Regions from separate parts of the Mesorhizobium sp. WSM4308 genome, predicted to be linked through region 3. Evidence: predicted binding sites of a transcription regulator. Region 3 holds the regulator's gene; each other region holds the start of a gene.
The links. Region 3 encodes LexA, which represses DNA repair genes until DNA is damaged. Its sites were predicted from a motif close to TGTTCNNNNTGTGTTCNG; they were not measured.
Positions count from the first base shown of each region.

Region 1: a site for LexA is predicted at 7,856-7,873, ahead of parE (DNA topoisomerase IV subunit B). Genes of this name have one in related genera too.
Region 2: a site for LexA is predicted at 5,353-5,370, ahead of CK227_RS31340 (single-stranded DNA-binding protein). Genes of this name have one in related genera too.

Region 1 is NZ_NSFW01000018.1:55,212-65,425, reverse strand. Features, by position in the region: gene CK227_RS28320 (hypothetical protein) at 1-988, shown strand, start outside; gene CK227_RS28315 (CoA ester lyase) at 1,008-1,889, opposite strand; gene CK227_RS28310 (MaoC family dehydratase) at 1,889-2,341, opposite strand; gene CK227_RS28305 (DUF2336 domain-containing protein) at 2,496-3,620, shown strand; gene CK227_RS28300 (FUSC family protein) at 3,617-5,683, opposite strand; gene parE (DNA topoisomerase IV subunit B) at 5,728-7,785, opposite strand; gene cpaB (Flp pilus assembly protein CpaB) at 8,023-8,949, shown strand; gene CK227_RS28285 (type II and III secretion system protein family protein) at 9,040-10,214, shown strand, end outside.
Region 2 is NZ_NSFW01000022.1:71,765-81,978, forward strand. Features, by position in the region: gene uvrA (excinuclease ABC subunit UvrA) at 1-2,733, opposite strand, end outside; gene CK227_RS31320 (hypothetical protein) at 3,435-3,734, opposite strand; gene CK227_RS31325 (ATP-dependent Clp protease proteolytic subunit) at 3,817-4,422, opposite strand; gene CK227_RS31330 (SRPBCC domain-containing protein) at 4,445-4,915, opposite strand; gene CK227_RS31335 (metalloregulator ArsR/SmtB family transcription factor) at 4,930-5,244, opposite strand; gene CK227_RS31340 (single-stranded DNA-binding protein) at 5,471-5,989, shown strand; gene CK227_RS31345 (OsmC family protein) at 6,119-6,544, shown strand; gene CK227_RS31350 (MarC family protein) at 6,571-7,200, opposite strand; gene CK227_RS31355 (VOC family protein) at 7,302-7,679, opposite strand; gene CK227_RS31360 (hypothetical protein) at 7,712-8,242, opposite strand; gene CK227_RS31365 (AraC family transcriptional regulator) at 8,328-9,212, shown strand; gene CK227_RS31370 (ParB-like protein) at 9,176-9,799, opposite strand; gene CK227_RS31375 (SulP family inorganic anion transporter) at 9,796-10,214, opposite strand, start outside.
Region 3 is NZ_NSFW01000013.1:140,810-151,023, forward strand. Features, by position in the region: gene kynU (kynureninase) at 1-381, opposite strand, end outside; gene CK227_RS23545 (ABC transporter permease) at 416-1,339, opposite strand; gene CK227_RS23550 (ABC transporter ATP-binding protein) at 1,345-2,124, opposite strand; gene CK227_RS23555 (ABC transporter substrate-binding protein) at 2,183-3,169, opposite strand; gene CK227_RS23560 (GntR family transcriptional regulator) at 3,323-4,096, shown strand; gene lexA (transcriptional repressor LexA) at 4,472-5,209, shown strand; gene CK227_RS23570 (ComEC/Rec2 family competence protein) at 5,203-7,659, opposite strand; gene gltX (glutamate--tRNA ligase) at 7,762-9,186, shown strand; gene gltA (citrate synthase) at 9,370-10,214, shown strand, end outside.

The DNA of each region.
Region 1 (10,214 bases), on a different contig from region 3:
CGCGCAGCCGGAACTCACCGGCAAGACGTTCGGCGAGGCGGTGATGGCCTATGAGCATTGCGCGCTGATCGGGCTTTGCGACCAAAAGGGGCGCGTCAATCTCAACCCGCCGTCGGATACGGTGATCGGCAAGGACATGCGCGCCATCATCATCGCCGAGGACGATGCCGCGATCAGGCTCGGCAGCAATGGGATCAAGATCAATGCGGCGGCGATCCGCGGCCCCCGGCCCGTCGAGGCGAAGCCGGAGCGCACGCTGATCCTCGGCTGGAACCGGCGCGGTCCGATCATCACCTATGAACTGTCGCGCTATGTCGCGCCTGGTTCGATCCTGACCATCGCCGCCGATACGCCTGGCCTCGAGCAGGAAGTTGCCGGACTGCCGGTCGCCGGCGACAATCTGGAGGTTTCCTGCCGCATCACCGACACGTCGAGCAGCACGGCACTTTCAAGCCTAGACGTGCCTTCCTACGACCACGTGCTGGTCCTCGGCTACAGCGAAACCATGGCCGCGCAGCCGGCCGACACGCGCACGCTGGTGACACTGCTGCATCTGCGCAAGATCGCCGATGATGCCGGCCTGCACATCTCCATCGTCAGCGAGATGATCGACGTGCGCAACCGCGAGCTTGCGGCGGTGACCAAGGCCGAAGATTTCGTCGTCAGCAACCGGCTGGTCAGCCTGATGCTGGCGCAGGCGTCCGAGAACCAATATCTCGCCGCGATCTTCGATGATCTGCTCGACGAGCAGGGCTCCGAAATCTACATGCGGCCGGTCGCCGACTATGTCGCCATCGACCAGCCCTTGACCTTCTGGACGATCGCGGAATCGGCGCGGCTGCGCGGCGAGATCGCGATAGGCTACCGGCGCATCCGCGCCGGAGTTGCCGACCAGCGGGCGCTGGGCGGCGTCACCGTCAATCCCCTGAGGTCGGAAGCGCTGGCCTATCTGCCGGAGGACCGGATCATCGTGCTGGCGCGGGACTGACGAGCAAAGGCTCGCCAGACTAAGCGGAGAGCCCGGCTGCCTTGGCGCGTGCCAGCAGCCGTTCGGCCAGCCGCAGATGCGGGCGGTCGAACATCTTGCCGTCAATGCCGACGACGCCGGGATTCCCGGCCGCCTCGAACGCCGCGACGATCGCCGCCGACTGCTTCACCGCCTCGGCCGAGGGCGTGAAGGCGGCGTTGATCACGGGCACCTGATCGGGGTGGATGGCCATCTTGCCGGTGAAGCCGTCGCGCTCGGCCTCCGCGCATTCCGCGGCGAAGGCCGCCATGTCGCGAAAATTCGGGAACACGGTGTCGATCGCCGCGACCTCCGCGGCTGCGGCCGCCAGGATGGTCGTCAGGCGAGCGTGGCGGAACACGTCGGTGTAGCGTCCGTGCTCGTCGCGGGCCGTGCGCGCCCCGACCGCCGCAGACAGGTCTTCCGCGCCCCAGGTGAGACCGGCGAGCCGCGCGCTTGCGCCCGCGTAGGTCGCGGCGGCGAGCACACCCGCCGGGGTTTCGGTGATGATTGGCAGGATTTTGATCGAGCCGTCGGCCAAGCCGTTCTCGGCCTCGCGCACCCTGAGTTTTGCCGAGAGCTGCTGCACGTCCTGGCCGCAGTTGGACTTTGGCAGCATGATGCCGTCCGGCTTCGCCGGTACGAGCGCGGCAAGATCGTCATCCGTCAATCCGGTCGACAGGTCGTTGACCCTGATATAGATGGCCGAGCTGGTTTGCCCCCTGCGTTCGGCGATAAAGCGTGCCGCAATGTCTCGCGCCGTCGCCTTGTTCTGCGGCGCCACGGAATCCTCGAGGTCGACGATCACGACGTCGGCGCCGGCGCCGAATCCTTTTTCCAGCTTTCGCTCGGAATCGCCGGGGACAAACAGCAGCGAGCGCATCAGGCGACCTTCTTCAGCATCATCGCTTGCCTGGTGCACTTGGCGACCAGGTCGCCATGCTGGTTGTAGGCGCGATGTTCGAATTCGACGATGCCGCGATCCGGCTTCGATTTCGATTCCCGCACCGAGATGACAGTGGTCTCGACGCGGATGGTGTCGCCGTGGAAAACCGGATGCGGAAAGGTGGTTTCCTTCATGCCGAGATTGGCGACCGTCGTGCCGACCGTGATGTCATTGACCGAAATGCCGATCATCAGGCCGAGCGTGAACAGGGAGTTGACCAGCGGCTTGCCCCATTCGCTTCTGGCGGCGAAATCGAAGTCGATATGCAGCGGCTGCGGGTTCAGCGTCATCACCGAAAACAGCATGTTGTCGCTCTCGGTCACGGTCTTGCGCAGCGTGTGCCGGAAGACATGGCCGACGACGAACTCTTCGAGGTATAGGCCGGCCATTTTTCAGTCTCCTGCGCTGATTGACGGTTGATAGGCGCTGCATCCGGTGGTCGCAAGCCAGTTAATGAACATGGTGAACCGTTCGTAAACCATTTCTGCCTACCGTCTTCAGCGGGGCCGGAAACCTTCCGGCAAGGGGCGTAAGCAGGCGGGCATGGTTGTTGTTTCGCATTTCCTGAAATGGATCTACACGGCAAGAGTGTCCGAGCGCGCAGCCGCGGCCAATGCGCTGGCCCGGGCCTATGTCAATTCCGAATTGCCGTTCGAGGACCGCTGCGCCGCCGAGGCGGCGCTGACGCTGCTGCTCGACGATGCCTCGTCGAAAGTGCGGCTGGCGATGGCCGAAGCGCTCTCCATGAGCCACCACGCGCCGCTGCAGATCATCAGTGCGCTGGCGTCCGACCAGCCGGAAGTCGCCGGTGTGGTGCTGGCGCGCTCACCGCTGCTCACCGATGCCGATCTGATCAACCGCGTGGCGGCGAGCCAAAAGGCGACGCAGAAGCTGATCGCCGACCGGCCTGTCGTCTCGATGGCGCTGGCGGCGGCAATCGCCGAGATCGGCGAGTCGGAAGCCTGCGCGGTTCTGCTCGCCAATAGCGGCGCCGACATCGCGTCGCTGAGCTTCCGCCGCATGGCCGAACGCCATGGGCATCTGCCGCTGGTGCGCGAGGCGCTGATTTCGGACGCCCGTCTTCCGGCCGACTGCCGCCACATGCTGCTCATAAAGCTCGGCGAGACATTGAAGACTTCACCGCTGGTCATGGCATTGATGGGCGCCGCGCGGGCCGATCGCGTCCTGCGGGACGCCTGCGTCAAGGCCTCGGTGACGCTGATCGAGGGCACGCGCCAGGAAGAACATGCCGCGCTGATCGAGCATCTCAGGCTGCGTGGCGATCTCACCGCGAGCTTCCTCATCCGCACCATAGCGCATGGCAAGGTCGATTTCTTCGGCTCCACGCTGGTGGCACTCGGCCAGCAGTCCGAACCGCGGGTGAGGGCGCTGCTGGCCGGCGGCCACGATGTGGCCTTGCAGGCATTGTTCCGCGGCGCGGGCCTGGCTGCGGCAACGCATACGATCATCCTGCGTGCGCTGAAAATCTGGCGCGAGGTCGCCAATGGCAAGCGCGTCGCCGGCGTGCAGGAAGTCAGCTGGCTGATGCTCAAGGAGTTGGGCGGGCAATCCGCGGAAGGCGATCTCGCCGCCCTGGTCAAGTCGATCCATCTCGACGCGCTGCGCGAAAACGCACGCGGCCATGCGTTGGCGATAGCGGCGGCTTAGCCTCGGTCTTTCGCGAAGAAATCCGGAAAATCCTCCATCGCTGCGGCAATGATGCGCAGGGATGCCGCGATCTGCAGCATGTCGCCGGTGGCGTTGCGCTGGGCGATGCTCGCCGCATACTGCCGGGCGACAGCGACGGTCGCTGTCTGCGGATCACCCGGAGCGCGGAACAGCAGCTCGCGCGCCAGCCCTCTCAGGAAATTGGCGATCGAAAGTGCGGTTTCGGACGGGATGGCATGGTTTTGGTTTGTGCCGCGCAGCCTCAGGATCTCCAGGCCGACCGTCACGGCAGCAACGCCGCCGCCCAACACCGCCTCGCCCTTCCTGCCGGAGTTCTGCACCAGCGGCATCAGCTGGTTGACGCGGTCATAGGCGAGGCTTTCGAAGGCTGAACGCCTCGGCACGCGCTCGTGCAGGCAAAGCCGTGCCAAATCCTCGCGCATGGCCCGCACGATGCGGTTTGCCGCGAGCCACGGATCGGCGGGCAGCACGGCAATGAAGACGCCGATGGCCAGCAGGATACCAACCAGCACGGACGCCGAGCCGGCGAAGAACGGGCCAGGATCGTAGGTCATCGCCTGATGCGGACTGAGGAAAGCGAGGAAGTTGATGGCGAAGGCCGTGGCCACGCCGACATAGCGCGGATTGGCCATGCCCAGCGCCGTCGGCACCAGGATCGGCACGACAAACAGGACGAACCAGCCGAAGCCGGGCAGGGCGGGCAACGCTATCTGGCCTATGAGAAAGGCAAAGGGCAGGGCAAGCAGCGTTCCCTTGAAGAAGCCCCAGGACACCTGCACCGGATCGGGGCGAGCGGCGAAAAGGCTGGATACGACGGCAACGAGAATGACCGTACCCGCTGCCTCGGACCATTTCGTCGTCAGCCAGAAGGCCGCGACCAGCAAGGTGGCAAGGGCAGCGCGCACGGCATTGCGCGATGCGCCGGGGTAGTCGCGGTGCACCACCAGCGCAGGCTGCCTGCTGGCGCGGCCGGTACGTGTGACCGGCGCGCGCAAGGCATCGAGCCCGCGCAGCACCTGCTTGAGCGCCTCGGCAAAATCGGCGGCGATGGTGAGGCGCGTGATGGTGCCGACCCTGTCGTCGCCCTGGTCGACCGAGGCATCGGGCAGTTGCCGGGCCTTGGCCGAGATCGCGTCGAGCCGTTCCACCCAGGGTGCCGTATCGTCCAGTGCGCCGGGCTTTGCCGCCAGATCGCCGACAAGGGCCTGCAATTCCGAACGCACCGGGATGAGGGCGGCGTTTTTCGGCGCGGCGTGAGAATGCAGCGCGCGTGCCGCCGACAGGGCCGAGAGCAATTGTCCGATGGTGCGCCGAACCGGGTGGGCACGCGGCGCGAAGCTCGGCGCTTCCAGCCTGGCATAGGCGCGCATTTCGCCAAGTGTCTGGGTGTCCGCGACGAGTTTGCGATGGAGTGCGGAAAGTGTCGCTGTATCACCTCCCGAGAAGGCCCCTGCGGCATAGGTGGCAAGGTCAAGAATGCAGCGCTTCAGCCGCGATATGATGGCATCGCTGGCCAGTTTCGGCAGGATCAGCCTGCTGGTCACGCCGGCGCAGACGATGCCAAGCACGATTTCCGCGCAACGGGCGACAGCGAGATCGACGACCAGATGCGGCTGTCCGAAGGCAGGCAGGCCGATGATCATCGCCGTGTAGCCGGCAAGAGCCGCACCATAGGCTTCGGGATTGCGCAGCAGTGAGGAAACGAAGGTGCAGATGCCGATCCAGACGGCGAGCACCGTCACCAGAACCCATGGGTTGGTGCCGAAGACAGTGGTGATGCCGATCGCCGCCAGCCCGCCGGCCAGCGTGCCGAGCAACCGGTAGAAGCCCTTCGCCAGCACCATGCCCGCGACCGGCTGGGCGACGATGAACACCGTCATCATCGCCCATTGCGGGTGGTCGAGCTTGAGGGCATAGGCGGCGAGCAGCGCGATCAGGCCGGCCGAAACGGTGCGCAAGGCGAAAATCCAGTCCGAGCGCGTCGGCTGCGTCCACCCGGCCAGGCTCGTCTCGAAATAGGCCTTCAGCCGCGCCCAGGTCACATGCCGGTCTCCTTATCGGAAGCGCAAGCTAAACTGGCCAGCGGCTAGATATCCAGCACTTCCGTCTCGGCGAATTCGGCACGTTCCTGGATAAAGCGGAAGCGGGCTTCCGGCTTGGTGCCCATCAGAGCGTCGACCGCGTCCTTCGTCGCTGCCTCGGCGTCGATCACATCGACCCGCAGAAGCGTGCGCTTCCTCGGATCCATTGTGGTCTCCTTGAGCTGCGAGGCCATCATCTCGCCCAGGCCCTTGAAGCGGCCAAGTTCGACCTTGCCGCGCCCGGTGAATTCGGTGCGCAGGAGTTCGTCCTTGTGTGCGTCGTCGCGGGCGTAGGCGACCTTGCCGCCTTGCCGGATCGAGTAAAGCGGCGGCACCGCCAGATAGAGATGGCCGCCACGCACCAGCGCGGGCATTTCCTGGTAGAAGAAGGTGATCAGCAGCGAAGCGATATGGGCGCCGTCGACGTCGGCGTCGGTCATGATGATGACGCGGTCGTAGCGCAAATCCTCGTCGCGGTACTTTGATCGCGTGCCGCAGCCGAGCGCCTGGATCAGGTCCGATATCTGCTGGTTGGCGGCCAGCTTGTCATTGCCGGCGCTGGCCACGTTGAGGATTTTTCCGCGCAATGGCAGTACTGCCTGGCTGGCGCGGTCGCGCGCCTGCTTGGCCGAGCCGCCGGCGGAATCACCTTCGACGATGAACAGTTCGGCACCGGCCGCCGCGTTCTGCGTGCAGTCGGCGAGCTTGCCCGGCAGGCGCAATTTGCGCACCGCACTCTTGCGCGACACTTCCTTTTCCTGGCGCCGGCGCACCCGCTCGTCGGCGCGCGCGATCACCCATTCCAGCAGTTTCGAGGCTTCCTGCGGATTGTCGGCCAGCCAATGGTCGAACGGATCGCGGATCGCGGTCTCGACAATTCGAATTGCCTCGATCGTCGCCAGCCTGTCCTTGGTTTGGCCGACGAATTCGGGTTCGCGGATGAACACGGACAGCATGCCGGCCGCCGAGATCATGACGTCTTCCGAGGTGACGATCGAGGCGCGCTTGTTGCCGACGAGATCGGCATAGGCCCGCAAGCCGCGCGTCAGCACGTTGCGGAAGCCGGCCTCATGGGTGCCGCCTTCGCCGGTCGGGATGGTGTTGCAGTAGGAATTGATGAAGCCGTCGCCGCCGAACCAGGTCACCGCCCATTCGAGCGAGCCATGGCCGCCTTGCTTTTCGCTTTTTCCCGCGAAAATTTCCCGCGTCACCTGGAAGTCGTCGCCGAGCGACGCCTTGAGATAGTCCTTCAGGCCGCCAGGGAAATGGAACTCCGCCTTGGCTGGCGTCTGGTCCTTTTCCTTGATCAGCGAGGGATCGCAGGTCCAGCGGATTTCGACACCGCCGAACAGATAGGCTTTCGACCGCGTCATGCGGTAGAGCCGCGCCGGTTCGAAGGCCGCGCCCTTGCCGAAGATCTGCTCGTCGGGATGGAAGCGGATTTTCGTTCCGCGCCGGTTGTGGACCTCGCCAAGCTGCTCCAGGCCGCTCACCGGAATGCCGCGCGAAAAGCGTTGGCGATAGAGCTGCCGGCCACGCGCGACCTCGACCTCGAGATGATCCGACAGCGCGTTGACCACGGAAACGCCGACGCCGTGCAGGCCGCCGGAGGTTTCATAGACCTTGGAGTCGAACTTGCCGCCTGAATGCAGCGTCGTCATGATGACTTCGAGCGCCGGCTTCTTGAATTTCGGATGCGGATCGACCGGGATGCCGCGGCCATTGTCGGTAACGGTCAGAAACCCGTCGGCCGAAAGCTCGACATCGATGAAGGTGGCATGGCCGGCAACCGCCTCGTCCATCGAATTGTCGATGACCTCTGCGAACAGATGGTGCATCGCCTTGTCGTCGGTGCCGCCAATATACATGCCTGGCCGGCGGCGCACAGGCTCCAGGCCTTCCAGCACCTCGATGTCGGCGGCGCTATAGCCCTCGCTGCCATCCTTGGTCGCGGCCGGGCGCTTGGCTGCTGCCTGCACAAGCGGGTCGGCCGGGCGCGCCGGCGAGCGAACCGGCTGCGGCTGCTTGTCCATATTGCCGAAGAGATCGTTGTTGTCGTCCATGCCTGCCATAGGGTCCGGTGCTGCGAATCACCCGTCGATACTGCCACGCTTTTCAGCGCCAAGCGACGGAGGTTCCTGTTACGTTCGGGGATTTGACCCGTCTTATCCTAAAACCATTCGATAACCAAGCGGGCGGAAATAGGTCGAATGCCGCCTTTCAAGATTCCTGTTTCTTTAACAAACCCGCCTAGCGTGAGCCTAACAAAACAAGAAACGACGGGCATCAGGGGTTTCGGCGTGAGGGGCAAGGCCATAACGATGATCGGCATCGCCGCCGTTTTCGGCGCGATCTCGATCTTTGCCGCGGATTTCTGGGTCAAGAGCCAGGCCAAGGCCGATGCCGAAGAGAAGACGGCGTCGATCGCGGCTCCGGTAGCGCCCAGGATCGAATTCAAGACCATCGTGGTGGCGAAAGCGCCGCTGCGCTACGGCCAGGAACTCGACCGCGCCAAGCTGATCGAGATCCCCTGGCCGCAGGATTCGCTGCCGCAAGGTGCCTTTGCCACCATCGACGGATTGCTCGGCGAGGGCAATCGCATCGTGCTGTCGCCGATCGAGGTCAACGAGCCGCTGCTGCTGACCAAGCTGTCGGGACCGAACGGTCGCGCCACGCTCTCCAACATGCTGACGCCCGGAATGCGGGCGGTGACCATCCGCACCGACGAGATCGCCGGTGTCGGCGGCTTCGTCACGCCGGGCGACCGCGTCGATGTGGTGCTGACGCGCGATGCCGGCGAAATCCAGGAAGTCGCCAAGAACGCGCAAGGCGCGGCCGGTTCGACCGTCACCTCCGAGATCGTCGTTGCCGACGCCAAGGTGCTGAGTGTCGGCCAGGGTGCCGACGAGCGCCAGACGACGCCGCAGATCACGAATTCCGTGACCATCGAAGTGACGACCGAAGGCGCGCAGAAAGTGGCGCTTGCCCGCACCGTCGGCACGCTGTCGCTGTCGCTGCGCTCCGCCAGCGAAGGCGGCGACGGCAAGAACGGCGTCACCACCATCTCGTCCTTTGGCGGATCGGTGGCGGCCAAGGCTCAGGCCGCGGCCGGCTCGCTGTTCGACGCAGTGACCAAGGAGCCGGAGAAGCCGAAATTCAAGACGGTCATCGTGACGCGCGGCACGAAGGCCGAGGAATATCAGGTTCCTGAGCGGGACCAGAAGTAAAAGCCGGTGGGGACCGGACGGGACAGGGCAATGTTGATGCGTACCCTATATCGAATGATGGACCGATCGCGCTTTGCGCGCGCCTTGGCGATGGCTGCTGCGCTGGTTGCCGGCGGGATGCTCGCCTTGCCCGGCCTGGCCAAGGCGGACAATGACATCGTCTATGTCTCGGCGACCAAGAATGCGTCGATCAAGGTCGCCAAGGGCAAGCCCAAGACGATCGTGACGAGTGCCGCCTTCTACCAGATCGTCATCGGCGATCCTGAGATCGCCAACGTCAATCCGCTGACCGACAAATCCTTCTATGTGCTCGGCAACAATCTCGGCACAACCGGCATTGCGCTGTTCGACGAGAAGAAGCAACTCGTCGGCACCGTCGACATCGAAGTGACGCTCGACACGGATCAACTGGCCAGCACCATCCGCGCCAGCGTGCCGGACGCCAAGATCAAGGTCGGCTCGGCCAATGGCCGTGTCGTGCTATCGGGCGAGGCGGATGATGCGGTCGCCGCCGAAAAGGCGAACAAGATCGCAACGCGCTTTTCCGGCACCGAGGAAGTGATCAACTCGGTCAACATCTCGTCGTCGCAGCAGGTTCAGCTCAACGTACGCTTCGTCGAGATCAACCGCCAGGCGGGGCAGGATCTGGGTGCCAAATACGCTGCCAATTTCGCCTACGGTTTCGGCGGGCGCGATGTTTCGCTCGACCCAGGAACCGTGCCGACGGCCGGAACCGGTGAAATCATCGGCCGGCTGCTATCGAACGGCGTGTCGATCGACATCGCCATCAAGGCCTTGGAAGAGCGCGGCCTCGCCCGCCGGCTGGCCGAACCGAACCTGATCGCCCGCTCGGGCGAGACGGCGAGCTTCCTGGCCGGCGGCGAATTCCCGATCCCGGTCTCTGAAGACAACGGCAAGATCTCCGTCAGCTACAAGAAATACGGCGTCAGCTTGGACTTCACGCCGACCGTCCTCAAGGATGGGCTGGTCAGCCTCGACATCGCGCCGGAAGTCTCCTCGATCGATGCGTCGTCCTCCTACAACATCGGCACCATCTCGGTGCCGGGATTCATCGTGCGCCGCGCCAGGACCTCGGTCGATCTCAAGAACGGCCAGAGCTTCATGATCGCCGGACTGCTGCAGTCGCAAAACGACATCACCACGTCGCGCATTCCCGGCCTCGGAAAGATGCCGGTGCTCGGGGCGCTGTTCTCGTCGAAATCCTATCAGCGGCGCGAGACCGATCTGGTCATCATCGTCACGCC
Region 2 (10,214 bases), on a different contig from region 3:
GTGCTCGATGACCACCACCGTGTTGCCCTGGTCAACCAGCTCGTGCAGCACTTCCAAGAGTTTGGCGACGTCGTGGAAATGCAGGCCGGTGGTCGGCTCGTCGAGAATGTAGAGCGTCTTGCCTGTCGCCTTGCGCGACAGTTCCTTGGCGAGCTTGATGCGCTGCGCCTCGCCGCCGGACAACGTCGTCGCCTGCTGGCCGATATGGATGTAGCCGAGGCCGACCTGCTTCAGCGTATCGAGCTTGTCGCGCACGCCCGGCACGGCGGCGAAGAAGTCGACGCCTTCCTCGACGGTCATGTCGAGCACGTCGGCGATCGACTTGCCCTTGAACAGGACGTCGAGCGTCTCCCTGTTGTAGCGCTTGCCGTGGCAGACGTCGCAGGTGACGTAGACGTCAGGCAAAAAGTGCATCTCGATCTTGATGACGCCGTCGCCCTGGCAGGCCTCGCAGCGGCCACCCTTGACGTTGAACGAGAAGCGTCCCGGCTGGTAGCCGCGCGCCTTGGCCTCGGGCAGGCCGGCGAACCAGTCGCGGATCGGCGTGAAGGCGCCGGTATAGGTGGCGGGGTTCGAACGCGGGGTCCGTCCAATGGGCGACTGGTCGATGTCGATGACCTTGTCGAGGAATTCCAGGCCCTCGATGCGGTCATGCTCGGCCGGATGCTCGCGCGAGCCCATGATGCGGCGCGAGGCTGCCTTGAACAGCGTCTCGATCAGGAAGGTCGACTTGCCGCCGCCCGATACGCCGGTGACGGCGGTGAAGGTGCCGAGCGGGATTTCGGCAGTGACGTTCTTCAGATTGTTGCCGCGCGCGCCGACGATTTTCAGGCGCCGGTTCTTTTTCGCCTCACGCCGGACCCCGGGGGTGGCTACTTCAAGCGCGCCCGACAGGTATTTGCCGGTGATCGAGTTGGGATTGGCCATCACTTGCTGCGGCGTGCCCTGGGCGATGATCTCGCCGCCATGGATGCCGGCGGCCGGACCCATGTCGACGACATAGTCGGCATGCAGGATGGCATCCTCGTCATGTTCGACGACGATGACGGTGTTGCCGATGTCGCGAAGGTGCTTGAGCGTATCGAGCAGGCGCGTGTTGTCGCGCTGGTGCAGGCCGATCGACGGCTCGTCCAGCACGTAAAGCACGCCGGTGAGCCCCGAGCCGATCTGCGACGCTAGGCGGATGCGCTGGCTCTCGCCGCCCGACAGCGTGCCCGAATTGCGCGACAATGTCAGATAATCGAGCCCGACATCGTTGAGGAAGCGCAGCCGCTCGCGGATTTCCTTCAGCACGCGCACCGCGATCTCGTTCTGCTTGTCGTTGAGCTGCGCAGGCAGGTCGGTGAACCATTTGTCGGCGTTGCGGATCGACTGTTCCGTGACTTCGCCGATGTGCTTGCCGCCGATCTTAACCGCCAGCGCTTCCGGTTTCAGCCGATAACCTTTGCAGACGGGGCAGGGCGTCGCCGACATGAAGCGCTCGATCTCCTCGCGCATCCAGGCGGATTCGGTTTCCTTCCAGCGCCGTTCGAGATTGGGGATGACGCCTTCGAAGGTCTTGGTCGTCTTGTAGGAGCGCAGGCCGTCATCATACTGGAAGGTGACTTCACGCTCGCCGGTGCCGCGCAGGATCGCGTCCTGGGCCTCGGCGCTCAAATCCTTGAACTTGTCGCCGAGCTTGAAGCCGTAGGCCTTGCCTAAGGCCTCAAGCGTCTGCACGTAATAGGGCGAGGTCGACTTCGCCCATGGGCTGACGGCGCCGTCGCGCAGCGACACGTTTTCGTCGGGCACGACGAGATTGGGGTCGATGGCGCGCTGGCTGCCGAGACCGTCGCAGGTCGGGCAGGCGCCGAACGGGTTGTTGAACGAGAACAGCCGCGGCTCGATTTCGGGAATGGTGAAGCCGGACACTGGGCAGGCGAATTTTTCCGAGAACAGGATGCGCTCATGCGTCTCGTTCTTCGATTTGTTGACCGAATCCTCGCCGGTCTGGCTGGAATCGAGCGGCCTGTCGGCGAACTCGGCCACCGCCAGCCCCTCGGCGAGCTTCAGCGCCGTCTCGATGGAGTCGGCAAGACGCGTGGCCAGATTGCCGCGTACGACGATACGGTCGACGACGACGTCGATGTCGTGCTTGTATTTCTTATCGAGCGCCGGAACATCGGATATCTCATAGAAGACACCGTCGACCTTGACGCGCTGAAAACCCTTCTTCTGCAGCTCCAGCAGTTCCTTGCGGTACTCGCCCTTGCGGCCGCGCACGATCGGCGCCAGCAGGAACAGGCGCGTGCCTTCCTCCAGCGCCAGCACCCGGTCGACCATCTGGCTGACCGTCTGGCTCTCGATCGGCAGGCCGGTGGCCGGCGAATAAGGTACGCCAACACGCGCGAACAGCAGGCGCATATAGTCGTAGATCTCGGTGACGGTGCCGACCGTCGAGCGCGGGTTCTTCGAGGTAGTCTTCTGCTCGATCGAGATGGCAGGCGACAGGCCGTCGATCTGGTCGACGTCGGGCTTCTGCATCATCTCGAGGAATTGCCGGGCATAGGCCGACAGGCTCTCGACATAGCGGCGCTGGCCTTCGGCATAGATGGTGTCGAAGGCCAGCGACGATTTGCCGGAACCAGACAGGCCGGTCATGACGATCAGGCTGTCACGCGGCAGGTCGAGATCGACATTCTTCAGATTGTGTTCGCGCGCCCCGCGAATGGAAAGGAATTTATGGTCGGCCATCGCCGGTCGCCGCCTCAGATCTGGAATTCGTGGGATTGGCGGGATTGTCCCAGCCATCCCCTATGTAGGTGTTTTTGCCGCCACGTCGAGAGACGCCACAATTCCCGACAGAAGTCGTTTAACCGTCTTTCGCGCGAAGGGGCAAGCAGAAAGAACAAAGGCCGAACGCGCTCCTGACAAAGCTGTGTAGAAACCTGACCTGTACGTAACCTCCCGGCGATCACAATTTTCCGTAACCGGCTATTGAAGGTTGACGTGGCCGGCTCACGGGGGCAGTCTCCCGGGGTCAGCGAAGCCGGCCGTCTTTCGATGGCCTCGCCGCCCCAAGGCGGCCTGCGAGACGCCGCAGGCATTTGCGATTTGCGCTTCGCTACGACAATGTCGCAACGGACACAGGAGCGGAGCATGACGCCACCGGACAGTCCCCAAGGGCTCCACGCCTCGTTGGAGCCGCGGCAGGCATAAGTGCCAGGGTTTAGCGTTTGCGCCACCCGACAAACCGTGACTTGCCGTATCCCCAAAATCAGAGACCGCTAGTCGGATCGTCGGCTGACGCCGCGTAGCATCCGAAATCAAACGCCGGCAGTACACTCCCGGCAAAATTTGGATTTGAGATCCAGAAAAGCCCCGTCCGTTTGCCTAGGGCACGGCGGGGCTGTTCTTTTGACGACATGGCTGCACCGGCCCCAGCGGAGGGCTGCTCACCTCGGCGGCTTAAACCCGCCCGTGGCCATATCGACCGTGATGGTGCCGGAAATCCTGACATCGGTATCGCCGATTTTGAACGTGCCGTTGCCGTTGCTGGGGAACGCATCGTCGGGTTCCGGCCGGGGACCCGGCTTGGCGATGCGATAATCACCGTTCACACCGGGCAGTGCGCGTTTCTGTGCCTGCGGTGCGCTGTCGCCGGCGAGGGCCATACCGCTCGCAAGGCTGGCAAAAGTGAGCACCGCTGCGACTATGAGGCGATGCGACGTCCTGGGCGAATGAGTGTCGATCATCCCGGGATTATAGGGACCAGCCGCTCCCGGAACCAGAGCGGTGTCGTCAAATCATCGACGGCGGGCAGAAATCCGAGCTGGTTCACGCTGCCTTTTTGCGCGTGTCGAAGACATGGTCGACAATGCCCCATGCCTGGGCCTCGCGGGCGGTCATGAAATGGTCGCGGTCGAGCGTGCGTTCGACCTCCTCATAGCTGCGGCCGCAATGCTGGGCGTAGAGTTCGGCCATATGGCGTTTGGTCTTGCCTATCCGCTCGGCATGGCGCTGGATGTCGGAAGCCTGGCCCTGGAAGCCGCCCAGCGGCTGATGCAGCAGAATGGTGGCGTTGGGCAGCGCGATGCGGCGCCCCGGCGTGCCCGCCATCAGCAGGAACGAACCCATCGAGGCGGCAAACCCCATGCACACGGTCGAAACCGGGCAACTGACATACTGCATCGTGTCGTAGATGGCGAACCCGCTGGTCACCACGCCGCCCGGCGAGTTGATGTAGAGCGATATCTCCTTGTCGGGATTGTCTGACTCCAATGACAAAAGCTGCGCGCAGACCAGCGCCGAGACGTCGTCGTTGATCTCGCCATTGATGAAGATGATGCGCTCGCGCAACAGCCGCGAGAAAATGTCGAAGGCGCGTTCGCCGCGGCTCGATTGCTCGATCACCATCGGCACCAGACTGGCAAGACCGCTCATTTTTCGTCTCCGATTTCCGTGTTCAGGCTGCAAGCAGCAGGGTGTTCGGTATGTTCGCGGCGACAGGCTTTGCGCGCCCGTCCAATCCAAGCGAAAGCCGGCAGCCGGCGCCCGCCGTGGCGACGGCGGGCATCGCTTTCCCTGCAAAACCGTCATGGACGATGCGCAGATGCGTGCCGCCGGAAACGGTGCGGGCGAGTGTGAAGGTAACGACACTGTCGAGCGGATCCCCGGCGTCGCCCGGCTGCTCTCGCCAGGAATAGCGCAGCAGGCGCTCCGGCTCGGCGTCGAGGATTTCGCATTCGATGGCAGCTTCGGTCCCGGCGAAGGCAAAACGATTGCCGATTTCCGGCCTGATGTCGTTCGGCATCATCCATGCGGCGAGCAATTCCGGCACTGTCAGCGCCCGCCACACTTTTTCCGGCGGTTCGGCAAGGTCGTATTCGAACTCGAGCACATCCGGGGAGGCTTTGCCCTGGGTCTTGGCGTTCATCGATCCCAAATCCTTCATTGATCCATGTCCTTCAAAACCGTCTTGAGCCTTTCGATGCGCTCCGGCCAGAAGGTCCGGTAGCGTTCGATCCAGGAGAGCAAGGGGGCGAGCCCCTGCGGATCGGCACGATAGTAGGCGTTGCGTCCGGCCCGCCGCTCGACCACGAGGCCGGCGCCGCGCAGCACCGCCAGATGCTGCGACACTGCCGGCTGCGACACCGTCAGGCCGCTGCGCAATTCGGACACGCTCATTTCAGCTGCGGCGAGGCGCTCGAAGACGGCGCGGCGCGTCGGGTCAGCCAAAGCGCGGAAAATCTCTGCTTCGATCATGACAAAAGCATAAGTCGATACTTATTGATTTGGCAAGCGCTGTTTTGAAACCCATATGTCAGGCTCAGGCACTGTTGCCATTCCTTGACAATCAGCGGCGGTGCATATAGGAACGAAAAGGGAACAAAAACCTTGTGGGAAAAGCCAGCCTTAGCAGGCGGCTGACGTCCGCAGCCTGTAAGGTGCTGCGACAAAAATTTGTTTCGGATGAGCGCGGAGAAAAATCATGGCGGGTAGCGTCAATAAGGTCATTCTGGTCGGCAATCTCGGCGCGGACCCTGAAATCCGCCGCCTGAACTCTGGCGAGCCGGTCGTCAACATCCGTATCGCCACGTCGGAAAGCTGGCGCGACAAGAATTCCGGCGAGCGCAAGGAAAAGACCGAGTGGCACAATGTCGTCATCTTCAATGAGGGCATCGCCAAGGTGGCCGAGCAGTATCTGAAGAAGGGCATGAAGGTCTATGTCGAGGGCCAGCTGCAGACGCGCAAATGGCAGGACCAGACCGGCGCCGACAAGTACACGACGGAAGTCGTGCTGCAGCGATTCCGCGGCGAACTGCAGATGCTCGACGGGCGCCAGGGTGAGGGCGGGCAGGTCGGCGGTTATTCCGGCGGCGGCAGCAGCCGCGGTTCCGATTTCGGCCAGTCCAGCCCGAACGAAAGCTTCAACCGTGGCGGCGGCGCCCCCAGGGGCGGCGGTGGCGGCGGTTCGTCGCGCGAACTGGACGACGAGATCCCGTTCTGATCGAAAGCAACATCAGACGGCTGAGGTCGCGTGATCGATGCCCCGAGGGTCCTGCATGGACTTTCGGGGTTTTGCATTGTTGATTTGGCCTGACAGCAGGCGCGGCGAAAGGACTGAAAGGACAAAGCGGTGAAGGCACGGATAAAATGGGTCGAAGAGCGCACCTTCGTCGGCGAGTCCGGCAGCGGCCACAAGCTGGTGCTGGGAACGGCACCCGGCCCTGAAGGCAAGACGCCAGGCCCGAGCCCGATGGAACTGGTGCTGATCGGCACCGGCGGCTGCTCGGCCTATGATGTCGTGCATATACTGGAAAAGGGTCGCGAGGCGGTCGAGGACTGCGTCGTCGAACTCGACGCCGATCGCGCCGAGACCGACCCAAAGGTGTTCACCCGCATCCACATGCATTTCATCGTCAAGGGCCGCGCGCTGTCGCCCGACAAGGTTCAGCGGGCGATCAATCTTTCGATCGAAAAATACTGTTCGGCCTCCGCCATGATGGCCAAGACGGCCACGATCACGCATGATTTCGAAGTCATCGACATCACCGCAAAGTAGGGCAGTGGGGCAGTAGAGACTGCCGTTCACCCCGCCATCAGCGCCTTGATGCCGTCGGCCACGAATTGCACGGCCAGTGCGGCCAGGATGACGCCGAGCAGGCGGGTCAGGATCGAGCGGCCGGTCTGGCCGAGGATGCGGTCGATGCGTTCCGACAGCACGAACACCAGATAGGTGATGGCGAGGCAGACGAGGATGATGCCGACAAGTGCTGCCTGCGCGGCAAAGCCCTGAAACGAGCCGGAGAGCAGCACCGTCGCCGAAATCGCGCCGGGGCCGGCGATCAGCGGGATCGCCAGCGGGAAGGCGGCGATGTTGTGGATCATGTCCTTGGTGATGGCGACGTCGCCGATCTTCTCCTTGCGGTCCTGTCGCCGCTCGAAGACCATCTCGAAGGCGATGAAGAACAGCAGGAAACCGCCGGCGACGCGGAAGGCCGGCAGCGTGATGCCGAACACCGACAGGATCGAGGCGCCGGCCACCGCGAACAGCGCCATCACCAGGAAGCCGATGACCGAGGCGCGGACCGACACCTGCTGGCGCTCCTCGCGGTTCATGCCGCGCGTCACGGCGAGGAACAGTGGCGCCAGGCCGGGCGGATCGATGGTCACGAGAATGGTGACGAAGGCATTGAACAGGCTGTCGAAACTCGGCATCGCTGACCCTCCCGCCGGGCCGAGCCCGTACCATGCCATTGGTAGAGCAAAGCCTGGTCGGTGGAAACTGTCAGGACCGCGAAACCACGGCTCTCGACGGGTCAGCCGGCAGCGCCGCAATAGGCCTCGAGGCGATAACCATCCGGGTCGATAACAAAGGCGGCGTAATAATTGTCGCCGTAGTCGGCGCGCGGGCCCGGCGCGCCATTGTCGCTGCCGTCTTCGCGCAAGGCAGCGGCATGGAAGGCATCGACGCTGTCGCGTGTCGGCGCGGCGAAGCAGAAATGCAGGCCTGATTTTTCGTTCGCCGGAACCGGCCGCGCTGCCTCGTTGACCCATAGCGCGACGCTTTCGGCGCCATAGCCGAGCGAACCCGGTGACTGGCTGAGGCAGGTGTAGCCGAGCGGCTTCAGCGCTGCGTCATAGAAGCGCTTGGAGGTGTCGGCGTCGCGAACACCGATCGAGATATGATCGAACATCGTTTTCTCCATTGTTACAAAGTGTTGCGGCGTCAGGCTGTTGTCGCTCGCCGTGCAAGGAACTCGACTTCGAGCCGCCATGTCGCGCCATTGTCGTGCGAGCGCTCGCCGAGCCAGCGGAAGCTGTCTTCGGTGATCCGCGAAAAGCTCCAGCGCACCGAGGAGCCGGTGCCGTCGGCACCGACCTGCACGATCGTATCACCTTTGGCGCGGCCGAGCTGGCGGCTGAAATACTGATTGCGCGGATCGCTCCAGAAAATGTGCCAGGCGTCCGCGCCGGGATCATAGACCCGCAGCGTCGTGCCGTAGAACGTCCACTTGCCGAGCGACGGCGAGGGGCCAGCATTGCGCGCGGGCAGGATCCAGACGTCCTGGATGGCGCGGCCTTCGAGCACCCAGCCGAAATGCACCTCGCCACGTCCGGTCAGCACGGTGCCGTCCTCGAGGTGACGCGAGGCCTCAAACGTCCAGGCGCCGACGAAGCGGCCGTAAAGGTTCAGTTTTTCGGCAAGCCCGTCGATCGGTCCGGGACTGTGCAGGGCTTCGGCAAAGGGGTCGAACATCGCTGCGGCCTCTTTCTGTCAGGAGACCGGGAGGAATAGGCGCTGACGGGGTTCTGGGCTTGGGAAAAATTGCTATATTTCGGCCATGACAGCGATGACCCGCACTCTCGCTTCCGGACCCGGCTGGCATGTGGCGGATGTGATCTGCACGGCCGGTGTGGGCGACCGCCCGTTCGAGGAGGCCCATCAGGATTTCTGTGTTGCAGCGGTCACCGGCGGCACGTTCCGCTACCGCGCGCAGCAAGGCACCGCCATGCTGGCGCCGGGCGCGCTGCTGCTCGGCAATTCCGGCACATGCTATGAATGCGGACACGAACATGGCAGCGGCGACCGCTGTCTCTCGTTCCATTTCAAGCCTGCCTACATGGAACGGATCGTCGCCGGTTTGCCGGGCGCGAGCACGCTTGCCTTCGATGCGCCGCGCCTGCCGCCTTTGCCGGCCTTGGCGCCGCTACTGGCCGAGGCGGAAGCCGCGCGGGAGACGGGCGACAGCGAGGCATTCGAGGAACTCGGTGTGCGCATCGCTGCTGCGGCTGTGGCCACGATTTCCGGCGCTACGTCCATCAGGCGCGGACCAAGCCGTCGCGATCAGAAACGGGTGGCCGAAGCCGTGCGGCGGATCGAACTGGATGCCGACGGGCCGGTTTCGCTGTCTGCGCTGGCGGAAGAGACGGCGACCAGCCCGTATCATTTCCTGCGTATTTTCCGGCAGGTTGCCGGCATGACGCCCTACCAGTTCCTGCTCAAGATCCGTCTCCACCGTGCGGCATTGCGACTGCGCCTGTCGGATGATGCGATCTCGGCGATCGCCTTCGACGCCGGCTTCAACGACCTGTCGACGTTCAATCGCCGCTTTCGACGCATCATGGGCGAGACGCCAGGCGATTATCGAGCCCGCCAGTCAAACGGCATCGCGCCTCGGCCGAAGCAGGCTCAATCCGAGGTCGGGCCGCACCAGCCCGGCAGATAGTCCGCGTCCTTGCCCTTGGCCAGGCTAAGTGCCTCTTTCATCGCCTTGTCGAAGTTCTTCGTAACCGCGTTGCGATCGATGCGCCGACGAAGGAAATCCGCCCAGATGAATTCGCTGAACGGCGTCGTGTCCTTGGCAAAGCCGCCCATCCGGCGCAGTTCGCCCGCCATGCTCCGGTAAGGATCGTCAATCAGTTCGCCGATTGTCTTCGGAATGGCCGAGTAATCGCGGCGCCGGCCGCTCTCATCGAACGGGTGCATCCAGCCTCTGTTATCGAGCACGAAAAGAAACGTGTCCTTGTCGAGCGCGGACAGGTCGCTGATCACGGCCACAAGCACGTCCTTGACGCCTTCCTCGAGCAGGGCGCGGGCGAGGTGATGGTGATCGGTGACGTAGCTGCGATTTTTGGGACCCAATACGACCGGCACCATGTGTTTGCCGAGAAAAGCGCCGGTCTTCTTCTTGGCGTCCTGCTCCCGGATCATCTGGCGCTTCAACGCAACTTCTCTCATGCCCACCGTTATCTGCGTCGGCCTCAGTCCCTCGACGGGAACCGGCGTCACAATGGGTTCTCGCGGGTCGATCATGACACTCCATCCTGTCCTTGCTGGTGCTGTTTTCCCGGACCAAGTGATTTGATCGCCGCGTCGACGCTGTGGAATATGCGCTGCGGTCCGACCATTTCAGCGATGCCGAACCGCGCCAGCGCCGCCTGGGCGCGCAGCGATTCCAGCCGCGCTATGGCAAAGACCGCGCCCGCCTTGCGGCAATGAAGGATGGTGTCGATCAGGGCCTGCGCGGCGGTGTAGTCGATCTCGACGATGTTGCTGGCCTCCAGCACGACCAGTTTCACGGTTTCGTCCCTGGCATCGACAAGGTCGCAAACGCCGCGCTTGAAGCGATCGGCATTGACGAAGGACAGTGGCGCCTGGAAGGCCGCGACCAGCACGCCCGGGAGTTGTTCGCCAGCGCTGGGCTTGGCCGGAGGCCACCAGACGGACG
Region 3 (10,214 bases):
ACTGTCGCCCTCGGCGACGATGACCGAGCGATCCGGCCGCATGCCGAGTGCCGCATGCAGCACCTTGTAGATGTTGATCGAGGTCGTGTCGCAGACCACCGTCTGGCCGGAAGCGGCGCCGATCAGCCGTCCGAGCTGGTCGCCGAGCGCCACCGGCATGTCGAACCAGCCGGCGGTGTTCCAGGCGCGGATGAGGTCTTGCGCCCATTCCTGCGTCGCCGCCTTCTGCAGCTCGTTGAAGACGGCGGGCGCCGCCGCACCCAGCGAGTTGCCGTCGAGGTAGATCACGCCTTCCGGCAAAATGAAGCGGTCGCGCATGGCGCGCAGCGGATCGGCCGCATCCATGGCTTCGACTGCTGCGAGATCGAGCGGTGCACGCATGATTTGTGACATTCCCTGGTTGTTTAGGTCCTGATTATTCACGGATGGCTTCGCGGGCCGGCGCGGATCCCCGGCCGCGCTTGAGGCTCGGCAGGGCAAGCATGGCGAGCACGAACAGGCCCGTGGCAAGCTTCAGGTCGGGAGGCGGCATGCCGGCGGCGAGGCAGAACGACACCAGCTGGTAATAGATGATCGCGCCGGCAAAGGGCGCCAGCAGCTGGCGCCAGACCGTCTGCTTGCCGACGACCGCCTCGCCGATCATCAGCGCGGCCAGGCCGTTGATGAGGATACCCAGCCCCATATTGACGTCGGCAAATCCCTGCGACTGCACCATCAGTGCGCCGCTCGACGCCGAAAACGCGCTCGCCAGCCCGACACCGCCGATGGTCGCCGCCCAGACATTGATGCCTTGCGCCTCGGCCATGTCGGGATTGGCGCCGACGGCGCGCACGGCAGTCCCCTTCTCGGTCCTGAAGAACATGTAGAGCGCCGCGAAGACGATGAGCGCGAGAAGGCCGGCGACAACGATCTTGCTGGCCGGAAAACCCGGCCGTGCGAACGGGACCCAGTCGAACACGGTCGGCGAGCCGAAAACCGAGAGGTTGGACTTGCCCATGATGCGCAGGTTGATGCTGTAAAGCATCGTCATCATCAGGATGCCCGCCAGCAGCGTGTGGATGCGGAAGCGCAGATGGATGAAGGCGGTGCAGCAGCCCGCCGCGAAGCCCGCCGCGAATGCGACGACGATGCAGGTCAGCGGCGATACGCCGGCGGCAAGAAGCACGCCGCAGACGCAGCCGCCCAGCGGAAAGGCGCCTTCGCTGGTCAGATCGGGAAAATTCAGCATGCGGAACGGGATCATGATGCCGAGCACGACAAAGGCCAGGATCAGGCTCTGCGCCAGGGTCACCGGCATGATCGCGACAAAGCTGGTGAGAACGTCCTGAATAAAGCCCATGGTGATCAGCTCGCCAGCAACATGCGGTCGGTCTTGATGGAAAAATGGCCGATCAGATCGATAACCGTGACCCTGGCCTTCTCCTCGCCAGTGACCTCCAGCAGGACCCGGCCCGCATCGAGCATGATCACCCGGCTGCCATAGTCGACGGCGTGCTGCATGTTGTGGGTCACCATCAGTGTGGTCAGTTTCAGCGCGTTGACGGCGCGCACCGTCGCCTGCATGACGATCTCGGCCGTGCGCGGGTCGAGTGCCGCGGTATGCTCGTCGAGCAGCAGCAGGTCCGGCGATCCGCCGACAGCCATGATCAGCGACAGCGACTGACGCTGCCCGCCCGAGAGTAGGTCGACACGGGTGTCGAGACGATTTTCAAGGCCGAGGCCCAATATCGACAGGCGCTCCTTGTAGGACGCGAGCCTCGCGGCGTTCAGCCCTTGTCGCAGCGTGCGTTTTCGGCTGCGCAGATCGGCCAGCAGCATGTTCTCCGCCACGGTCATGCTGGCGGCGGTGCCGCGCATCGGATCCTGGAAGACGCGCGCCAATCGCGTGGCGCGCTTGTGCACCGGCATGGCCGTCACGTCCGCGCCGTTGATCAGGATCTTGCCGGAATCCAGGACAAGAGCTCCGGAAATGGCGTTGAGCATGCTGCTCTTGCCGGCCCCGTTGGAGCCGATGACGATGCCGAAATCGCCGGTGGCCAATGACAGGCTGAGGCCGTCCAGCGCGACCTTCTCGTCGGCCTGCCCCTTGTAGAATACTTTGCGCGCGGATCGGATATCGAGCATCGTTCCTCCCTGGCCTGATGGGCGACGGCGACGGCGCCGTCGCCCGTCCAGCCCGATATCAGTCGACGATGCAGCCGCAATCGGCCATCGAAGCCGGTATCTCGATGCCGAACGCGGCCATCGCCTTGCGGGAAATCGTTGCCATATGGTCCTTATAGGCCGGGCGCGACGGCGCGATCGTCTTGGGATCCTTGCCCTTGAGAATCTCGGCCGCGATGTTGCCGGCATTCATGCCGACCTGCGTGTAATTGACCGCCAAGCTCGCCGGCACGGTACCGTTGCGGACCGCGCTGTCATCGGAGTTGACGACCGGGATTCCCGCCTGGCGCGCGGCCGCGGAGACGGCGGCGATCGCCGGCTGGATCAGGTTCGAGGCCGGACCGTAGATCACGTCGGCCTTGCCGGCGAGCGAAGCGATGCGTTGCTGGATGTCATTGACGTTGTCGATGCCGACTTCGACGACCTCAAAGCCGGCGGCGGGTGCCGCTGCCTTGATCTTTTCGATCAGGGCAACGTCATTGGCCTCGCCCGGATTGTAGGGCACCCCGAAGCGCTTGGCGTTCGGCAGCAGCTTCTTGGTGAAGGCCATCACCGCGGCGACATCCTGTAGATCGCTGGCGCCGGTCATGCCTTCGTCTCCGGCGTCCCACGACGGCACCAGCTTGGCCGCCACTGGATCGGTGACCGCGGCGAAAACGATCGGAATCCCGGAACCGGCGAGCGCCTTCTTGGCGATCTGCGAGACCGGCGTGGTGATGGTGTAGATCAGCTTGGGCTGCTCCGCCTGCAGCTTGGCGATCATCTGCGGCACCAGAGATGCATCGAAGTTGGTATGGCTTTCGGTGTAGACGACGTCCTTGCCCTCGACAAAGCCGTTGTCCGTCAGTGCCTTCTTGAAGCCCGCTATGGCGGCATTGAGCTGCGGATGCTCGCCGAAATTGGCGATGCCGATGCGTATCTGATCGGCTGCGGCGCTGCCGACGCTGACCATCAACGCGCCTGCCAGGGCCAATCCCGACAGCCAAACGGATTTCGACTTCAACATCATTTCCTCCCAGATTTGATCAGCGCCGCTCTCAAGGACGGCAACTGCGGCGATCATGGTCAGTCCCTCGCCGCGTGTCAAACATTATATATAATTCTTGCCATACTTCCCCTTCATATATAATTTTCACAGGCTGATGATGGACCGACCGCGATGCAGGATCAGAACAATTCCACGAAGACCGAAGCGGCCTATCAGCTGCTGCGGCGCGATATCCTGACCACCCGCCTCATGCCGGGGGCGCCGCTCAAGCTGAGCGCGCTGCGCGGCACATACGGCGTCGGCTGGACGCCGCTGCGTGAAGCGTTGTCCCGACTTGAAGCCGAACGCCTGGTCACTGCCATCAGCAATCGCGGCTTTGCCGTCGCTCCCGTGTCGCGCGCCGAGCTCGAGGACCTGGCGCGCGCAAGGATGGTTGTCGAAATGCCGCTGTTCCTGGAATCGATCGCGAACGGCGGCAGGGAATGGGAGGATGCGGTCGTCACCGCTCATTACCGGCTCTCCCGCTGCAAAACCGCGGTCGATGACCCTTCCGATGCGGCCGTCGACAAATGGGACGAGAGCCACGAGGCCTTCCATGCGGCGCTGCTGAGCGCGGCGACGGCAAACTGGCTGTTGCGCTTCCGCTCGACGATCGCCGATCAGCTGCGTCGGCATCATCGGTTTCTCGGCCTGGCGCCGACTTTGCGGGCGGCGGCCGGCCTGAAGGACGGCTACGGCGAGGCAATGGACGCGCTGCGCGAGGCGATCGCCATCGAGCATCACACCGCGATCATGGAAGCGGCGCTCGATCGGGATGTAGAGCGGGCAAAGGCGCTGATGACGGCGCATATCGGCTACACGCTGCATGTCTATGTCCACAGCGAAGACAACGGCGCCAACACTTACACCGCGCGCGCCGGCAGCCTGAAAGCGGTTTCCGGATGATGCTTCCGCGGCGTCCGGATCCACGTGGCCGTGCCGGCCTGAACTCACGATCGTTGGCGTTTTGGTTTCGTTTCGTTCTGCCGGAATGGATCGATACGCCGCTCAAATCCGCCCCGCAGACGCCTCCCAAACACCTGATGCCAAACCGCGTTCAGGGCTAGGCCACAGGCCATTAACCGAAACGATTTCAATGCGCGTACCGGCAGGGAAATCATTGATCGCGACCCTCTGCCCCGGTCAAAAAATTTCAGACGCGTTAACAAATTCATTAAACTTTAAACAGTTGCGGAACACAACTGGAACAGATAGTGTTTGTTCTGGGTTTGTTTTTCGATTCTGATTCAAACCCTTCGTTCAATGCCTCGGGGGGCCGCCATGCTGACACGCAAGCAACATGAACTGCTGATGTTCATTCATGAACGGCTCAAGGAAAGCGGCATTCCGCCGTCCTTCGACGAGATGAAAGAAGCGCTCGATCTCGCCTCCAAGTCGGGCATCCATCGCCTGATCACGGCACTGGAGGAACGCGGCTTCATCCGCCGGCTGCCCAACCGGGCGCGGGCACTGGAAGTGCTGCGGCTGCCGGATTCGATCGCGCCCGGCCTTAACGCGGCAAAGAAATTCTCGCCAAGCGTCATCCAGGGCAGCCTCGGCCAGGGCGGTCTTGGCCGCCAGATCAAGCCGGCGCAGTCGCGCTTGCCTGCGGCCGGCAATGATGACGATGCGGTTTCCGCCGTGTCGATCCCAGTGATGGGCCGCATCGCCGCCGGTGTGCCGATCGATGCCATCCAGCACCAGACGCATTCGATCTCGGTGCCGCCGGACATGATCATGGGTGGCGAGCACTATGCGCTGGAGGTCAAGGGCGACTCGATGATCGACGCCGGCATCTTCGACGGCGACACGGTCATCATCCGCAACGCCGACACGGCGAGCCCGGGCGAGATCGTCGTGGCGCTGGTCGACGAGGAGGAAGCAACCCTGAAACGGTTCCGCCGCAAGGGCGCCTCGATCGCCCTTGAAGCCGCCAACCCGGCCTACGAGACGCGCATTTTCGGGCCAGACAGGGTCAAGGTGCAGGGCAAGCTTGTCGGGCTGATCCGGCGTTACTGAGCAGGAGCGGCCGTCTTTTCGGGTTTTTGATAGGGCGCCAGCCCCCTCGCCTCACGCGAAAATTTTCGTTGCTCGTGCCAAGGCCGATACGGCCCGTCCACCGCGAAGCTGACGGTTGGCGGGCCAGTTGCCGATTGGCGGTCGAAGAACACGGCGGCACTGCCTTTGCGGGCAAGTTGCCGTTTGGTGACGACAAGAACCAGCGGATTGTGGCAGGCATCATAGCCCGTCGCGTCATTGACGACGATCAGGTCGGCGAAACCGCAGGCTTTCCAGGTATCCTTGCGGTCTTCGACATGCGCGATGATCGCACCCGACGGGTGCCGTGCAAGACAGACGCCATCCGTGCAGTAGAACGGTGCTCCCGGCGGCAGATTGACGGCATCGGCAATGTCGAATTGCCCGTCCGCCCTGTCGAACATCTCCGGCACGACGATGGTTTCGGACACCAGCGCGCGTTTCCAATTGTCGACGGTGAACTCGTTCGGGCGAGCCCGGCTGACCGCGAGTTCTCCACCGCCGATCGGCAGCGCCACCAACCGCGCATCTTCGGAAATCAGCACATCCGGGGTGCGCGTATCCGATACTGTCAGCAGGCCGGCAAGCGCGAATGGCACTGCCGCGAGCCGCAGCCAGGTCGTCGCCATCGTCGCGATGACCAGGGCGATGGTCACCAGCAGCACGGATCGCTGCGAAATCAGCCCGACCGCATCGACCGGGGAGCGTTCCGATATCCACGCCGATATGGTGATCATTGCGGTCAGGCCCTTGCCCATCACGTAAAGGAAGGGGCCGTCGGCACCAAAGGGCATCGCAAGAGAACTGAGAACAGCGAAAGGCATGACTATCAGTGACACGATCGGCATGACGGCCAGATTGGCGAACAGGCTGAGCGGCGACACACGCTGGAAATGCCAGATGGCAAACAGCGCCGTGGCGCAGCCGGCGATGATGGAGGTCATCGCCAGCCCGCCCGTCGCCAGCAGGAATTTTCGCGTGAGAAAACCCGGCAGAGTTCGCTTTGGCGGTGGCGGTCTTGCTTTTCCCGCATGGTGATCCGCCCAGCCGGCATAGGCGCCGACCAGCGCGGCGGTCGCAGCGAACGACATCTGGAAGCTTGGGCCGACGACCTCATGCGGCGACACCACAATGACGGCGATCGCCGAGATGGCGAGGTTGCGCATGGTCAGTGCCGCGCGATCGAACAGGACGGCAACAAGCATCACCGCCAGCATGATGAAGCTGCGTTCGGCGGCAACGACGACACCGGAAATGACGAGATAGGCGGCGATCGAGAACAGGGCGGCGGCGGCCGCATATTTCTTCACCGGCCGACGCGCGGAAAAGTCCGGAAACAGCGCAAAGGCACCGCGCAGCAGCCCCATGATGGTGCCGGCGACCAGCGCCATATGCAGCCCGGAAATGGAGATGATGTGATAGATGCCGGTGCGCCGCATCGCCTCGTTGATTTCATCGGGAATGCCGGCCCGCACACCGACGATCAGCGCCGCCGCGATCTCACCCTCGGCACCGCCAACCCTGGCCCTGATGTGGTCGGCAATGGCTTCACGAGCATTTTCTATCCCCGAGAAAAGGCGGGCCGTGAGCGGCACCTCGTCGTCCGTGGCTGGGACAAGCTTTGGATTGCCGAGAAAGAAGCCGCTGCCGCCAATACCGGCGAAATAGCTGTCGAAGGAGAAATCGTAGCTGTCCGGCCGCACCGGGCCGGTCGGCGGCAACAGTTTAGCGTAGCCGGTGACCATGGAGCCGGCGGTCATTTCCGCCGGGATATCTCGCGCCGAAAGCCTGACCCTTTCCGGCGCATAACGCAGTTTCGGCCGTGCGGTCGACGTCACGTCGACGGTCAGCCGGATGCGGCCGGTCTCCATCCGGTCGAGCGAAACGACGCGGCCGGTCACTTGCGTCGAGATTTCCGAACCCAGCATCTGGGTGCCCGCCCGCCATGTCTCGACCTTGGCGACAAGCAGGCCAAGCGCGCACAACAATGCCGCCATGAAGCCCAGATGGGTTTTCGGCCAGGAGCGCGAAACAAGCGCACAGACCGCCATCAGCACGACGACCGCGACAGGCTTTGCAAAATCAGGCTCCGCCGCGAGCGAATAATAGCCGATCGCTCCAGCGGCCAGACAAACCGGCACCAGCAGGAAGGCGATGCCCCGGTCAAGCTCGAGCTCCGCTGCCGTCGCCGCACCATGGCGCAGGCGAGGCCAGGAAACCCGGGCGAGTCGCCGCCGGACACGCACAATCCGGCCTGAAGCAGGCGGCGGAAGTGTCGCCGGCATATCCGCCTGCGGCGGTTGACGATCGGAGCCCGGCACCAGAGGCGATAGCGGCTGCGAGACTGGCGGCGGAATCGCAAACAGGGACCGTTCGCTGACGCCAACACCAGCGTCCTCGCCCTGTTCCGAGCCCCGGCCTCGTCCAGCCATCGGGTCTGCCCCTTGCACCGCTGACGCCCTATGCTACATGAACGCGCGACGCGCGAAAGTCCGCGCAGTCGCACCCCGCTTCAGATGGTTTCCGAGAGTTTCATGTCCGACAAGGTCGTCACTCGTTTTGCCCCCTCGCCCACCGGCTATCTGCACATCGGCGGCGCGCGCACGGCGCTGTTCAACTGGCTCTATGCCAAACACACCGGCGGCACGATGCTGCTGCGCATCGAGGACACCGATCGCGAGCGTTCGACCGCCGCCGCGACGGCCGCCATCCTCGACGGCCTCACCTGGCTCGGCTTGACCTGGGACGGCGACGCGGTCTCGCAATTCGAGCGCGCGCCGCGCCACCGCGAGGTCGCCGAAGAACTCGTTCGCATGGGCAAGGCCTATTACAGCTACGAAACGCCGGCCGAGCTCGAAGCCATGCGCGAGGCAGCACGGGCCAAGGGCCTGCCGCCGCGCTACAACGGCCAGTGGCGCGACCGCAGCCCCTCGGAGGCGCCTGCGGGCGTCAAGGGCGCCATCCGCATCAAGGCGCCGACCGAAGGCGAGACGATCGTCCATGACCGCGTCCAGGGCGAGGTGCGCTTCCCCAACAAGGATCTCGACGACTTCATCATCCTGCGTTCGGACGGCAACCCGACCTATATGCATGCCGTCGTCGTCGACGATCATGACATGGGTGTCACGCACATCATCCGCGGCGACGACCACCTGACCAATGCCGCCCGCCAGACCGTGATCTACAACGCCATGGGCTGGGACGTGCCGTCTATGTCGCACATCCCGCTGATCCATGGCGCCGATGGCGCCAAGCTGTCGAAGCGCCATGGTGCGCTCGGCGTCGAAGCCTATCGAGCCATGGGCTACCTGCCGGAGGCACTGCTCAACTATCTGGCGCGACTGGGCTGGAGTCATGGCGATGACGAGATCATGTCGATCAAGGACATGATCTCCTGGTTCGATATCGGCGACGTCAACAAGGGCGCTGCCCGCTTCGATTTCGCCAAGCTGGAAGCCATCAACGGCGCGCATATGCGGCGCATGGCCGACGCGGAGCTGTTGGACATCTTCATCGCCACCCTGCCCTATCTCGAGGGCGGCCCGGCGATGGCCGCGCGCCTCAACGAACACAACAAGGCGCAGTTGCTGGCGGCGCTTCCGGGCCTGAAGGAGCGCGCCAAGACGCTGGTCGAACTCGTCGATGGCGCGGCCTATCTGTTCGCCACGCGCCCGCTGCCGGTCGACGAGAAGGCGGCCCTCCTGCTCAATGACGGTGCCCGCAAAATCCTGCGCGGCGCTCACGAAGCTTTGAATGGGCTGTCGAGCGACTGGACGGCGGCCGCGGCGGAAGCCGCGATCCGCGACTATGCGCTGGCCGGTGGCCACAAGCTTGGCGCCGTGGCCCAACCGTTGCGGGCCGCGCTGACCGGCAAAAGCACCTCGCCCGGCGTGTTCGACGTGCTTGCCGTGCTTGGGCGCGAGGAAAGCCTGGCGCGCATAGCGGATCAAATCGATTAGGAGCGAACTGGCCCAAGAAGATTGGCATTGAAAGGGGCGTTTCGCAGTGCAACATTAGGCCTTGGCCCAATCTGGCACGCACCTCCTAAAATGCGGTGGCGAATACGCGCATTGCGGTGATTTCGACGTGTCGCTCTGCAGAATTTGCCTTTGCCGGCATGAGGAAACAACAAGGAGTTTGCAATGACCGAAGCTGCGAAAAAACTGGATGTGGGCGGCGCGAACCAAGAGGCTATCGCAACGCTTCAATTCGCCGGCAAGACCCATGAATTCAAGGTGCGAAGCGGCTCCGTCGGACCCGACGTCATCGACATCGCCTCGCTCTACAGCACGACCGGCGCCTTCACCTACGACCCCGGCTTCACTTCGACGGCAAGTTGTGAGTCCGAGATCACCTTCATCGACGGCGATGCCGGTATTCTCCTGCACCGCGGCTATCCGATCGACCAGCTGGCCGAACACGGTGACTTCCTCGAAGTCTGCTACCTCCTGCTCTACGGTGAACTGCCGACAAAGGCGCAGAAGGACGATTTCGACTACCGCGTGACGCGCCACACCATGGTGCACGAGCAGATGTCGCGCTTCTTCACCGGCTTCCGCCGCGACGCTCACCCGATGGCAGTCATGTGCGGCGTGGTCGGCGCGCTGTCGGCCTTCTATCACGACTCCACCGACATCTCGGACCCATACCAGCGCATGGTGGCCTCGATGCGTCTGATCGCCAAGATGCCGACGATCGCGGCCATGGCCTACAAGTATCACATCGGCCAGCCCTTCATTTACCCGAAGAACGATCTCGGTTTCGCGGCAAACTTCCTGCATATGTGCTTTGCCGTGCCGTGCGAGGAGTACAAGATCAACCCGGTGCTGGCGCGCGCCATGGAGCGCATATTCATCCTGCACGCCGATCACGAGCAGAATGCCTCGACCTCGACGGTTCGCCTCGCCGGCTCTTCGGGCGCCAACCCGTTCGCCTGCATCGCCGCCGGCATTGCGTGCCTGTGGGGCCCGGCCCATGGTGGCGCCAA